Regions from separate parts of the Streptomyces sp. NBC_00094 genome, predicted to be linked through region 1. Evidence: riboswitches for the same ligand, from Rfam matches in the RefSeq annotation. Region 1 holds a riboswitch; the other holds the start of a gene.

Region 1 (4,577 bases):
CGCTCTCCATGGGGCCAGACTACGGCCGGTGTACGACACCGGCACCGGTCGCGCGGCGAGTGGGCTCCGGGCAAGGTGGGGAGGACCGAAAGGCGGTCCGGTCCGGGCCGAAGGTCGGCACGAGCACCGCGCGTCCCGTGAGAGACTGGTCTAGACAACCCCTTAAGACTTGAAGGGCAACACCATGGCTGAGCGCCGCGTCAACGTCGGCTGGGCCGAGGGCCTCCACGCCCGCCCCGCGTCCATCTTCGTCCGTGCCGCCACGGCTTCCGGCGTTCCGGTGACGATCGCCAAGTCCGACGGCACCCCCGTGAACGCCGCGTCGATGCTCGCGGTGCTCGGCCTGGGCGCGCAGGGCGGCGAGGAGATCGTCCTCGCTTCGGAGGCCGACGGCGCCGAGATCGCGCTGGACCGTCTCGCGAAGCTGGTCGCCGAGGGTCTCGACGAGCTCCCCGAGACCGTCTGACCCGGTCGCGCCGACCCGGTCACGACGTACCGTACGACGAAAACCGTGGCTGCCGACATTTCGGCGGCCACGGTTTTTGCTTTTCCGGAACCAGTGCTTTCGGGCTCCTTTTCGGGCAGCACGAAACAGCCCCAAAGAATTCCTATTCTTTGTATACGGTGCGCACGTTAATTCCGACCGCTCGCCGTGTTGACGACATGTTGCGAAACCCTCACACGGCCGCGCTCGGGCCTTTTGAGCCGATGCAGCGCCAACGAGCGCTCGGCATGCAGGGCCGTCAGCGCTCTGGCCCGCTCGGCGTCACCGCGCGCGACGGCGTCCACGATGGCGCCGTGCTCCGACCAGGCCTCCACGGGCTGGACGGGCTGATCGACCGCGTACATCCAGGCGATCTTGTGCCGTAGCTGGGTGAGCAGCGCCGTCAGGGCCGGGCTGCCCGAAGCCTGCGCGAGCGTCTCGTGGAACCAGCCGCCGAGCGAGCGCAGGTCCTCGCCCTGGCCCCGCCTGGCCCGCTCCTGACCCAGCCTGACCAGGCCGCGCAACACCTTCAGGTGCGCCTCGGTGCGCCGCTGCGCGGCACGGGCGGCCCCCAGGGGTTCGAGCAGCGCCCGCATGTCGAGCAGATCGGCCGCCTCCTGCTCGGTGGGCTCGGCGACATGGGCGCCGGCGTGGCGACGGGTGACGACGAAGCCCTCGGACTCCAGGGTGCGCAGGGCCTCGCGGACCGGGACACGGGAGACCCCGTAGCGGCGGGCGAGCTGCTCCTCGGTCAGCCGCCCTCCCCGCTCGAAGACACCGGAGACGATGTCGTCCCGGATCGCCGTGCATACCGATTGCGCGGGAACGCGCATGTCCGACCTCCGCCTTGATCCGCGCGAGACAATTCGAGCGACGCCTGTTCTGCGTCTGTTCCGCGACTCTATTGCAGTAGGCCGGAATTTCCGATGCCCCCGTGGAATCCAGGGATATGTTTCGGTCAACGAAAAGCCCCGGCTCAGTACGAGCCGGGGCTTTTGCGACGCGGTGCGGGTGACGTCAGAGACTGACGCCCCGGGAGCGGAGGTAGGAGATCGGGTTCAGGTCCGAGCCGTACTCGGAGCCGGTCCGGGCCTCGAAGTGGAGGTGCGGGCCGGTCGAGTTGCCGCTCGATCCCGAGACGCCTATCTGCTGGCCGGGCTCGACGGTCTGGCCGACGTAGACCCCGATGGACGAGAGGTGCCCGTACTGGGTGTACGTGCCGTCGTTCATCCGGATCACGATGTTGTTGCCGTACGCGCCGCCCCAGCCGGCCTCGACGACGGTGCCGGAGCCGACGGAGACGACCCGGCTGCCGTAGGACGCGTGGAAGTCGATGCCGGAGTGGCTGCCGGAGGACCAGAGCGAGCCACCGGTCTTGTAGCCGGTGGTCACGTACGAACCGGCCACGGGGAGCTGGAAGGAGTTGAGGCGGCGGCGCTCGGCCTCGCGGGCTGCGCGCTCCCTCTCCTCGCGGACCTCCTTGGCGCGGGCCTCGGCCTTGCGCTTCGCCTCCGCACGGGCCTCGGCCTGGACCTTCGCCTTGGCGACGGCCTCGAAGGCCTCCTGCTCCTGGGCGGCGGCCTGGGCGTCGATCCGGTCCGAGAGGGAGTCCTCGGTGATCACCTGCGTGAGGCCGGTGTCCTCGACGGAGCGGTTGTCCGTGTCGGCGGCGAGCGCCGGGGAAGCGAAGGTTCCGATGACGCCGGTGGTGGCGAGCGTCGCGACACCGGCGATGCCCACGCTGCGGCGCGCCATCCGGCTCGGACCACGATGCTTCCCGGTGGCACGGGTGAACGCCATGTAGTGGCTGATCCTTTCCTTCCTTCTCGCCTACCGGGTTAGCTGACGGGTTCGGAGCAGGAAGGTCTCCTACGAGCCCCTCCGTACGAGACGAAGGCGCCCGATTCACCCCAGGGACTGTGTGGGTCCCCGGCTCCCCAGGCTCGCGCCTGACGGGGACTCGGCGATGACTGTCCGTTGCCGCGGATGCGGCACGTGCAACTGCCGGACAGCCGCACCGACGCTATGCGGATCGTCTTTCAATCACCAAACAGACACGCCCGTTTGTAAGACATACCACAGGGCAGACGACCACTCATATGCACAACTCGGACATAGCGGAAGGCCCCGACGAAATCATGACGTCGGGGCCTCCGTTGCCGGGTCCGGCAGGTGCGATCAGCCGATCAGCCTGCCACGACGGTGACTTCACCGATGCCGAGCGCGCGCACCGGCTCCGCGATCTGCGCCGCGTCGCCCACGAGCACGGTGACGAGCCGGTCCACCGGGAAGGCGTTGACCACGGCCGCGGTCGCCTCCACGGTGCCGGTCTCGGCGAGGAGCGCGTACAACCGGGCCTGGTAGTCGTCCGGGAGATGCTGCTCCACCTGGTCGGCGAGCGTCCCGGCGACCGAGGCGGCCGTCTCGTACTTGAGCGGAGCCACACCCACCAGGTTCTGCACGGCCGTCTCGCGCTCGGCGTCCGTGAGGCCCTCCGCGGCGAGGGTCCGCAGCACCTTCCACAGGTCGTCAAGTGCCGGGCCGGTGTTGGGCGTGTCGATCGAGCCGCTGATGGCGAGCATCGACGCGCCGTTCCCCTCGGCGTCGGAGCGGAGCACCTGCCCGAAGGCCCGCACGCCGTACGTGTAGCCCTTCTCCTCGCGCAGGACCCGGTCGAGACGCGAGGTGAGCGTGCCACCGAGGCAGTACGTGCCCAGGATCTGGGCGGCCCAGACCCTGTCGTGCCGGTCCGCACCGATCCGGCCGATGAGCAACTGCGTCTGGACGGCGCCGGGCCGGTCCACGATGACGACCCGTCCGGTGTCGTCGGCGGTGATCGGCGGCATCGGGAGCGGCTCGGCCGGCTCGCCGGTCCAGGCGCCCAGGGTCTCGGCCAGGACCTTGTCCAGGTCCACGCCCGTCAGATCGCCGACGACCACGGCGGTGGCCGTGCCGGGGCGGACGTACGCCTCGTAGAAGGCGCGGACCGCGGCGGCGTCGATCGCGACGACCGTCTCCTCCGTGCCCTGGCGCGGCCGGGACATCCGGGACTCGGCCGGGAAGAGCTCCTTGGAGAGCTGCTTGGCAGCGCGGCGGGCCGGGTTGGCCGACTCGTGCGGGATCTCGTCGAGGCGGTTGCGCACCAGGCGCTCCACCTCGCTCTCCAGGAACGCCGGGGCGATCAGGGCCTCGGAGACCAGCCCGAGCGCCTTGGGCAGCCGGGAGACCGGGACCTCCAGGGAGACCCGTACGCCCGGGTGGTCCGCGTGCGCGTCGAGCGTGGCGCCGCAGCGCTCCAGGTCGGCCGCGAACTCCTCGGCGGTGCGCTGGTCCGTGCCCTCGAAGAGCGCGCGGGCCATGATCGTGGCGACACCGTCGAGACCTGCCGGCTCGGCGTCCAGCGGAGCCGGCAGGAAGATCTCCACGGCGACGACCTGCTGGCCGGGACGGTGACTGGTCAGGACCGTCAGCCCGTTGGTCAGCGCCCCCCGGTCCGGGGCGGGGAAGGCCCACGGCCTGGCGACACCCGGCCGCGGCTGCGGGTGGAAGTCCATGCTGGTCAAAGACACGGCAGCGTCGGTCACTGGTCCGCTCCCTCTTCCTCGTCGCTGTCGCTCTGTTCGGTGCTGACCGGCTCGTAGACGAGCACCGCGCGGTTGTCGGGGCGCAGCTTGGCCGCGGCGACCGCCTGCACCTCCTCGGCGGTGATGTCCAGGACCCGGTCGACGGCCGTGAGGGCGAGCTGCGGGTCACCGAACAGCACGGCGAACCGGCACAGTTCGTCGGCGCGGCCCGCGACGGTGCCGAGCCGGTCGAGCCACTCGCGCTCCAACTGGGCCTGCGCGCGCTCCATCTCCTCGGGCGTCGGACCCTCGGCGGCGAAGCGGGCCAGCTCCTCGTCGACGGCGGCCTCGATCTGCGGGACCTCGACACCGCCCGAGGTCTTGACGTCCAGCCAGCCGAGCGAGGGCGCCCCCGCGAGCCGCAGCAGGCCGAAACCGGCGGCGACGGCCGTACGGTCACGGCGGACCAGACGGTTGTGCAGACGGGAGGACTCGCCGCCACCGAGGACCGTCAGGGCCAGGTCGGCGGC
Region 2 (4,577 bases), 5.0 Mb from region 1:
CCGCGCCCGCTCGCGACCAGGCAGACACGCTTGGCGCCGCCGGCGACGCCCGCCGCGGCGGCCTGGGACGCCTCGTCCGGCTTCAGCCACGTGTACTTGAGGATCTCGGCCTTGGAGCCGAGTCGCTGCGAACAGTACGAGCAGTCCTCGGGGCACAGCCCCGACTTCAGGTTGACGAGGTAGTTGAGCTTCACCCGCCGCCCGAACCACTGACGGCGCACCTTGCCGGCCGCCGCCACCACATCGAGCAGCTCGTCGTCGGAGGTCGCCAGTACGGCGAGCGCTTCTTCACGGGTCGGCAGCTCGCGCCGCAGCCCCTTCTCCACCAGCGTGTTCAGCAGGTCCATAAGCGCTGATCCTTGCCTACCGCCCACCCCCGGGCCAAGGAGGAACCGAACAAACGCCGCCGAACGAGGTGTGTGGATGACCACATCCCGACCTCGGCACGCTCCGGTTAAGGTCTGTGCGCTGCCTACAAAAGGATCGCCGCATGCCACAGGCCGACGACGCCCGGGCCGAGGGCCCGCGCCGGACCGCGTTCGACTGGACCGACGCCGAGGCGCGCCGCCGGGCGGCTGCCGGCCTCGTCCGTACGCTGCGGCCCAGGGCCGCCGAATCGGACCTCCTCGACCTGGCGAGCAACGACTACCTCGGCCTGACCCGGCGCCCGGCGGTCACCGAGGCGGCGGCCGAGGCGGCCCGGCGCTGGGGCGCCGGCTCCACCGGCTCGCGGCTCGTCACCGGGACGACCCGGCTGCACACCCGGCTCGAACGCGAACTCGCCGAGTTCTGCGGATTCGAGGCGGCCCTCGTCTTCTCCTCCGGCTACACCGCCAACCTCGCCGTGCTCACCGCGCTCGGCGGCCGGGACTCGCTGATCGTCTCGGACGCCTCCAACCACGCGTCCATCGTGGACGGCTGTCGGCTCGCGCGCGCCGAGACGGCCGTGGTCCCGCACACCGACCCCGAGTCCGTACGCAAGACCCTTGAGGCGCGTCCGGAGCGGCGGGCCCTCGTCGTCAGCGACTCCGTCTTCTCCGTCGACGGGGACAAGGCGCCGCTGCCGGAGCTCGCCGAGGCCTGCCGCGCCCACGGCGCGGGTCTCGTCGTCGACGACGCCCACGGCTTCGGCGTCCTCGGCGACGGCGGCCGGGGCGCCCTGCACGAGGCCGGTCTCGCGGGCGACGAGGACGTCGTCGCGACCCTCACCCTCTCCAAGTCCCTGGGCAGCCAGGGCGGCGCCGTCCTCGGCCCCGCCCGAGTCGTCGAGCACCTGGTGAACGCGGCGCGCACCTTCATCTTCGACACCGGTCTCGCACCGGCCGCCGCGGGCGGCGCGCTCGCGAGCCTGCGGCTGATCGCCGCCGAACCGGAGCTCGCCGGGCGGGCGCGCACGGTCGCCACCACCCTGTACGAGCTGCTCACGGCGGCCGGACTGACGGCCGCCCGGCCGGACGCGGCCGTCGTGTCGGTGCGCGCCCCCTCGCCGGAGGCGGCGCTGCGCTGGGCCGCCGACTGCCGCGAACAGGGCCTGGCGGTCGGCTGCTTCAGGCCGCCGTCCGTCCCGGACGGCATCTCGCGGCTGCGTCTCACGGCCCGCGCCGACCTGACGGACGCCGAGGTCGCGCGGGCGGTGGAGACGATCCTGCGGACGGCGCCCGACGCCGTCTGACCCGTCGGCCAGGGTGCCCAAGAGCGTTTCCGGGCAGCAGAGTTCACCGCTTCGGGCGATAGATGCGCACATATCGTGGTGGAACGCCACCCGGGGCGGCACGATCGGTGGCACTCTGACGCGAAGCGCAAACCGGGGCGGCGTCCCCGGTGGGAAAGGGACAGCGTCGCCATGGCAGACCATCTGGAAGCATCCGTCACTCTGCCGAGCGATCCCGCCTCGGTTCCCACGGCACGGAGGTACGTCGCGGACGTCCTGGGCGATTGGGGGCTCGACGGAGCCGCGGAGACCGCGGACTCCATTCGGCTGATCGTCTCGGAGCTGGCCACCAACGCCGTCCAGCACACCTTCGGGCAGTCGCCGACCTTCACGGTCGACCTCCGGCTGGAGCGGGAGGAACGGCTGCACATCGGTGTGACCGACAGCCATCCCCGCTGGCCCCGCCGTCTCCCGGCGGCGGTCCAGCAGGACAACGGCCGCGGCATGGTCATCATCCGGGTCCTGGCGGCGGAGGCCGGCGGCCGTCTCTCGGTCACCCCGACCGAGGAGGGCGGCAAGACGGTCTGGATCACGATCCCGTGGACGGCCGCCGTCGTCCGGGCCGGCTCGGCCGGCGTGCAGCTCCTCTGAAGCGTGTCGCGGAGGGCTGTGATGCGCTTGGGGGCCTGTCCCGGCCGTGAGAGGTGCGGCGGCGCCACCGCACCCTTCACTCACCAGGGGTCAGCGCCCGGGGTCCGTCACCGGACGCGGCCGTAGTAGACCTTCGACGACCAGATTCTGTCGAGCTTCACCCACGAGCCCGTCTTGGGCGAGTGCCAGATCTTGCCGCTGCCGGCGTAGATGCCGACGTGGTAGACACGTCCGCCCGAGTGGAAGAAGACCAGGTCCCCCTTCTGCCGGCTGGAGGCGGAGATGTGCCGGGTCTTGTTGTACTGCTGCTGCGCTGTGCGGGGCAGCGACTTGCCCGCCTTCTTGTACGCGTAGAGCGTCAGGCCGGAGCAGTCGAACCGTGTCGGTCCGGTGGCTCCGTACCGGTAAGGCGATCCCTTCTTGGCGGCGGCGACGTTCAATGCCTTGTTCGCGTAGGCCGTCGCCGCCTGGGCCTCCGGTGCCGCACCTGGTGCGAACAACGTGCCGCCGACGGCGGCGAGGGTGAGAGCCGAGACGGCTCCGGCCCGGGACAGCAGGGACGGGACATGCATCTGCGCGGTCATGCGCAACCCTTCGTCAGCCGCCTGAGAAGGATGACCTGTCGGGTTCGGGCAGGCGAAGATGCCCGGCCGCGGCTGCGGCTTCACCCCAAGGAACGGCCCCGCTGCGAAAACAGCGCGAACGTCCCGTACTGATTGGGTCCTCCACTCCTGCCGATCCACTCCTGTCGACCAGACGTCCGGGACAGCGGCAGGACTCGGCGTCCGCCCGGACCGCCCCGCCGCGGCGGCGGGGGCTTGTCGTCGTCACGGATCTTGACCCACGACATGGGTGAAAACCGAGCTGAAACGGCGATATGTGAGGCTCCTCACGACTGATCCATTCGGGTGGACAAGAAGCCTTTGTGATCTTTGGAGGTTTGGCCTACGAGCCGCGTACCAGCGATGGAACGTTCGATTCCGCCAAATGCGTACACCTGTTGCGCAACTCGCCCGCTTCCTGTGTCGACTCGTCGACTACGCCGAACGGGGGAGGGATTCTGCGACGCGTGTCGGCCGACCGGCCCTCGACACGACACGCGTGAATGTCAACTCGCCCGACTCCGGGGGGCGGTGAACCGGTCCGTCCGGTGCTCCCCGTCCAACACCCTTGAGGCGCACGCCAATGTGCCCGCGCGCACCTCGTTCTCGCCCCGTATATGCATGAGCGTCAGGGCCTCGCGGGGCGCCTCGACCCGTCCCACCAGCGCCTGAGCCGCACGCAACGCCCCATAGGTATGCGTATCTCTGGATGGACTGATCTTCGATCGAGGCGGCCTGGCCGAGGCGGGTGGTCTCCATGTCGCAGGAGAGCGTCCGCATCGTGCCGTGGCTCGCCGACCTGGTCGACCGCGTCGTATACGGCGGTGAGCGGGCGGTCGGCCCGGTCTCCGCGCTGCGCCCGATCGACTTCGCCGCGGGCCGACAACGCCGCTTCGGCATCGCCGCCCATCACCGCGACCCCGGCGCCTCCTGGCGAGTGCCCGGCAGCTCCCGGCGATCGGATGATCATGGAAACGCAAAGCCGGAGTTAACGAGCCGGAAAAACTTCCGCCCTAACGTGCAATGTCCGGCCGCGTACCGCTTCTCCGCAGCTCAACACGGCGTTGACGCTGGGTAGGGTCCGCAGCTGTCCGGGTGCCGTCCCGGTCGACGACTGTGAGGTGGAAGAGTGCAACTGAGCCCGCACGAACAGGAACGCCTGCTCATTCATGTCGCGGCCGACGTGGCCGAGAAGCGCCGGGCGCGGGGTGTGCGGCTCAACCACCCCGAGGCCGTCGCCCTGCTCACCTCCCACATCCTGGAAGGCGCCAGGGACGGCCGCACCGTCGCGGAGCTGATGGCCTCCGGGCGCAAGGTGCTCACCCGTGACGAGGTCATGGACGGCATCCCCGAGATGATCCACGACGTCCAGGTCGAGGCCACCTTCCCGGACGGCACCAAGCTCGTCACCGTCCACGACCCGATCGTCTGAGCGGGGCGCGCCGATGATCCCCGGAGAGATCCTGTACGCGGAGGACCCCGTGACCCTCAACGAGGGGCGCCCCGTCACCCGCGTGACCGTTCTCAACGCCGCCGACCGCCCCGTGCAGGTCGGCTCCCACTACCACTTCGCCGAGGTCAACCCCGGCCTGGAGTTCGACCGCGCCGCCGCGCGCGGGCACCGCCTCCACATCGCCGCCGGAACCGCCGTCCGCTTCGAACCCGGCATCCCC

What was found. Region 1 has a riboswitch for cyclic di-AMP ahead of OG580_RS27215 (M23 family metallopeptidase). Riboswitches for the same ligand answer to the same signal wherever they lie in the genome.
Region 2: linked by a shared signal. The riboswitch ahead of OG580_RS04525 (C40 family peptidase) and the one ahead of OG580_RS27215 (M23 family metallopeptidase) in region 1 are both predicted to bind cyclic di-AMP.

What each region holds. Positions count from the first base shown of each region.
Region 1 is NZ_JAPEMB010000001.1:6,114,652-6,119,228, reverse strand. It holds gene OG580_RS27230 (bifunctional GNAT family N-acetyltransferase/acetate--CoA ligase family protein) at 1-10, opposite strand, end outside; gene OG580_RS27225 (HPr family phosphocarrier protein) at 185-466, shown strand; gene OG580_RS27220 (GntR family transcriptional regulator) at 634-1,317, opposite strand; gene OG580_RS27215 (M23 family metallopeptidase) at 1,502-2,284, opposite strand; cyclic di-AMP (ydaO/yuaA leader) riboswitch at 2,297-2,460, opposite strand; gene OG580_RS27210 (pitrilysin family protein) at 2,671-4,038, opposite strand; gene OG580_RS27205 (pitrilysin family protein) at 4,065-4,577, opposite strand, start outside.
Region 2 is NZ_JAPEMB010000001.1:1,084,507-1,089,083, reverse strand. It holds gene bioB (biotin synthase BioB) at 1-347, opposite strand, end outside; gene OG580_RS04535 (8-amino-7-oxononanoate synthase) at 491-1,672, shown strand; gene OG580_RS04530 (ATP-binding protein) at 1,844-2,302, shown strand; gene OG580_RS04525 (C40 family peptidase) at 2,410-2,886, opposite strand; cyclic di-AMP (ydaO/yuaA leader) riboswitch at 2,890-3,096, opposite strand; partial or broken gene OG580_RS04520 (hypothetical protein) at 3,411-3,626, opposite strand; gene OG580_RS04515 (hypothetical protein) at 3,662-3,982, shown strand; gene OG580_RS04510 (urease subunit gamma) at 4,034-4,336, shown strand; gene OG580_RS04505 (urease subunit beta) at 4,350-4,577, shown strand, end outside.